DNA from 2 places in the Acidovorax sp. GW821-FHT09B03 genome. Region 1 is predicted to be linked to the other one. Evidence: predicted binding sites of a transcription regulator. Region 1 holds the regulator's gene; the other holds the start of a gene.

Region 1 (2,198 bases):
CTCATACACCAGGCGGCCAAGAGCGTGAAGCTGGGCCAAGCGGGGGTGAAGCTGTGCTTTCATGTGCCCGACGTGGAAGCCTTCAAGGCCCATGCGCTGGCGCAGGACCTGGCCTTCGGCCCCACGCACCAGGCCAACGGCTATGCGTTCGCCAACGCCAAGGACCCGGACGGCAATGCCGTCAGCATCTCCAGCCGGGCCTTCCGCAGCCTGCCCTGATCAGAGCGCCTTGCGCAGGTTGGCCGGCGCGATCTTGAGCGCCTCGCGGTACTTGGCCACGGTGCGGCGCGCGCACTCGATGCCCTGCTCCTTGAGCATCTCGGCGATCTGGCTGTCCGACAGCGGCTTGGCCGGGCTTTCGGCCGCGACGAACTGCTTGATGAGGGCACGCACGGCCGTGCTCGATGCATTGCCGCCGGTCTCGGTGCCCAGGCCCGAACCGAAGAAATACTTGAGCTCGTAGGTGCCGATGGGCGTGGCCATGTACTTGGCCGTGGTCACGCGGCTGATGGTGGACTCGTGCAGGCCCAGCTCGTCGGCGATGTCGCGCAGCACCAGCGGGCGCATGGCCAGCTCGCCATGGGTGAAGAAGCTCTTTTGCCGCTCGACGATGGCGCGCGAGACGCGCAGGATGGTGTCGAAGCGCTGCTGGATGTTCTTGATGAACCAGCGCGCCTCCTGCAGCCGCTGCTGCATGGCCTGGTGGCCCTCGCCGCCCTTGTGGCCACGCAGGGCGCCGGCATAGATGTCGTGCACGCGCAAGCGCGGCATCACGTCGGGGTTCAGGGCCACGATGAAGTTGTGCTGCCCGTCGCGGCCATTGGCGCGCCCGGCCTTGCGCACGATGACGTCGGGCACGATGATGTTGCGCTCCACATCGACGAACTTGCGCCCCGGACGCGGCTCCAGCCGCGCGATCAGGGCCATGGCGGCGCGCGTGCGCTCCTCGCCGTCGCCGCACAGCTGCGTGAGGCGGCGGATGTCGCGGCGTGCCAGCATCTCCAGCGGCTGCTGGCACACGCGCAGCGCGGTCTGCACGGTGTCGGGGTCGGCATCGCTGTCTTCGTCGGCCGCCAGGGCCGTGAGCTGCAGCGTGAGGCATTCACCAAGGCCACGTGCACCCACGCCCACGGGCTCCAGGCTCTGCAGCAGGCGCAGCGCCACGGTGAAGCGGTGCACCAGCTCCTCGATCTGCTCCAGGTCGTCCGGGCCGGCCAGGGCGATGGCCAGCTCTTCCAGCGGCTCCTCGAGGTAGCCATCGTCGTTGAGCGATTCGATCAGGAAGCGCAGCGCCGCGCGGTCCACCTCGGACAGGCGCAGCGACAGCGCCTGGCGGTGCAGGAAGGCGGTCAGCGATTCATGGGTGCGGGCCAGCTCGGTGGCGTCGGCCTCGTCGCCCTCGGCATCGTTGCGGTTGCGGGCCGGCGCATCGCCACCCCACTCGGCATCGTTGGGGGACACGTCCACGGTGCCATCGCCGCTCCAGTCAGGCTCGTCGCTGGCGCTGCTGCCCAGTTCCGCGTCACTCTGGGGTGCATCGGGAACCGACTCGCTCGGCGTGCTGGAACCCGGTGCGTTGGAATAGACCGCGTCGTCAGCGCTGTAGTCGTCCGGCTGCACGGGCGCATCGGCCGTGTCCACGCCGAATTCTTCGCGCGGCGCCTCGTCGGCATTGCGCTCGAGAAAGGGGTTTTCGTCGAGCATCTGCTCGACCTCCTGGCCCAGCTCCAGCGTGGACAGCTGCAGCAAGCGGATGGACTGCTGCAGCTGGGGCGTGAGCGCCAGGTGCTGCGATACGCGCAGTGACAGGCCGGGCTTCATCGCACAGCCCCGGTGGGCTGCCGCGAAGGCAGGTGCATGGCGAACGTGCGGTCCATCGGTCTGCTACATGCGGAAGTGTTCACCCAGGTACACCCGGCGCACTTCGGCGTTGTCGACGATTTCGGACGGGGTTCCCTGGGCCAGCACGTGGCCGTCGCTGATGATGAAGGCGTGGTCGCAGATGCCCAGCGTCTCGCGCACGTTGTGGTCGGTGATGAGCACGCCGATACCGCGCGCCTTGAGAAAGCCGATGATGCGCTGGATCTCGATCACCGCAATGGGGTCGATGCCGGCAAACGGCTCGTCCAGCAGGATGAAGCGTGGTTGCGTGGCCAGCGCGCGGGCGATCTCCACGCGGCGGCGCTCACCGCCGGACA
Region 2 (2,198 bases), on a different contig from region 1:
TGGACGAAATGCGCCGCATCGACCACGTGTTCCTCACGCATTCGCACCTGGACCATATCGCGGCGCTGCCGTTGATGCTCGATGCGGTCTCTTCCCTGCGCAGCAGCCCGGTGCAGGTCCATGCGCTGCCCGGCACCATCGCCGCCCTGCAGGCGCATGTGTTCAACAACGTCATCTGGCCGGATTTCAGCAGCATCCCCACGTCTGACCAGCCCTTCCTGCAGTACCAGACCATCGCGGTGGGCGAACGTCTACAGGTCGAAGGCATGCACCTGGAGGTCCTGCCCGCCGTGCACACGGTGCCAGCCGTGGGCTACGCAGTGGCCGGCAGCACGGGATGGTGGGTGTTCAGCGGTGACACTGGCCGCAACCCGGATTTCTGGACGCGCGTCAACTCCCTGCCCGTCGCCATGCTCGTCATCGAGACGGCCTTCAGCAACCGCGAAACCTCCCTGGCCCAGCGCAGCCTGCACCTGTCACCCCACACCCTGGCCCAGGAACTGGCGCAACTGACCCCTGGCAAGCGCTGCCCCATCTACATCACCCACACCAAGCCCTCAGAGACCGAACTCATCATGGAGGAGATCCGCCGCTTCGACCAAAGCGCAGGGCCGCTGGGCGCCGCTCCGCATGACATTTATTGGCTCAAGGCCGGGGACGAGTTCGTGTTCTGACCACTGTGTTGCAGTTGGTGACGTTCGTGGCACGACAAAAATGTCGCGGCGGGCCTCCTGAGGAGCACCGGGAAACACTTCAAGGACAATTGACCCATTTGGGGGAGGGGTTCAGGGACGATGCCACAGGGTTGGCAGGGTGGCACGGAACCTGCTGATGTTGAGCCAGCCTGGAGAATTTTCTGCAGGTACCAATTGCAATTGACCTCCGAGGAGTGACTTATGAAGCGTTTTGCACAAAAGGGTTTCACCCTGATCGAATTGATGATCGTTGTGGCGATCATCGGTATCCTGGCTGCCGTGGCACTGCCCGCATACCAGGACTACACCGTGCGTGCCAAGGTGTCTGAAGCCGTGATCGCCGGTTCCTCCGTCAAGGGCGGCGCCAGCGAAGCCTTCCAGACGGACAGTGTTGCTGGTCTGACAGCATTCGCGACGGCGTTCAATGCAGCCGCGATCTCGACCAAGACTTCCAAGTTCGTGTCGAACGTTGCCATGAGCGCTGCTACCCCATGGCCCATCACGGTGACCATCGCTGCCACGTCCGGCAACGGTATCCCCACTTCCCTGAACGGCAACACCCTCGTGTTCAGCCCCAACGTTCAAGGCGCGGTGCCTACCGATTCCGTGCAAGGTGCGATCGACTGGGCATGCGCAAGCTTGACCAATTCCACGGCATCTTCGCGTGCACTGGCTAATCGCGGCGTGGGTACGCTGCCTGCCAAGTACGCTCCGTCCGAATGCCGTTAATCTGACGGGCTCTGAAAAGGGCACTTCGGTGCTCTTTTCAATGCAGCCAAAGAATTTCCTGCAGTTTGTAATTACAACTAATCTCTGAGGGGTGATATATGAAGCGTTTTGCACAAAAGGGTTTTACTCTGATCGAATTGATGATCGTTGTGGCGATCATCGGTATCCTGGCTGCCGTGGCACTGCCCGCGTATCAGGACTACACCGTGCGTGCCAAAGTGTCTGAAGCCGTGATCGCCGGTTCTTCCGTCAAGGGCGGCGCAAGCGAAGCCTTCCAGACGGACAGCGTTGCTGGTCTGACAGCATTCGCTACGGCTTTCAATGCGGCCACGGTGTCGACCAAAAGTTCTAAGTTCGTGTCGGACGTTACCATGAGCACTGCTACCCCATGGCCCATCACGGTGACCATCGCTGCCACGTCCGGCAACGGTATCCCCACTTCCCTGAACGGCAACACCCTCGTGTTCAGCCCCAACGTTCAAGGCGCGGTGCCTACCGATTCCGTGCAAGGTGCGATCGACTGGGCATGCGCAAGCTTGACCAATTCCACGGCATCTTCGCGTGCACTGGCTAATCGCGGCGTGGGTACGCTGCCTGCCAAGTACGCTCCGTCCGAATGCCGTTGATCTAACGGGTTCTCAAAAAAGAGCGCTTCGGTGCTCTTTTTTTTTCTGTGTTGGAACATGCAAATACCTGTCCGTTTACGCCAGAGTTTTCCCGTAGCGGCCGTTCATCTGGCCCTGGGCGCGCTGATCGCGTGCATGATTGCGTTCG

Evidence for each region. The regulator sigma-54, encoded in region 1, starts transcription at its own class of promoters, with help from an activator protein. The targets are predictions, from matches to a motif close to TGGCANGNAANCTGCTTT.
Region 2: a site for sigma-54 is predicted at 815-832, ahead of AC07PA_RS01050 (pilin). Genes of this name have one in related genera too.

The regions. Positions count from the first base shown of each region.
Region 1 is NZ_JBWKPP010000008.1:243,822-246,019, forward strand. Features, by position in the region: gene AC07PA_RS16970 (VOC family protein) at 1-219, shown strand, start outside; gene AC07PA_RS16975 (RNA polymerase factor sigma-54) at 220-1,821, opposite strand; gene lptB (LPS export ABC transporter ATP-binding protein) at 1,885-2,198, opposite strand, start outside.
Region 2 is NZ_JBWKPP010000001.1:222,886-225,083, reverse strand. Features, by position in the region: gene AC07PA_RS01055 (MBL fold metallo-hydrolase) at 1-674, shown strand, start outside; gene AC07PA_RS01050 (pilin) at 897-1,424, shown strand; gene AC07PA_RS01045 (pilin) at 1,523-2,050, shown strand; gene AC07PA_RS01040 (pilus assembly protein) at 2,108-2,198, shown strand, end outside.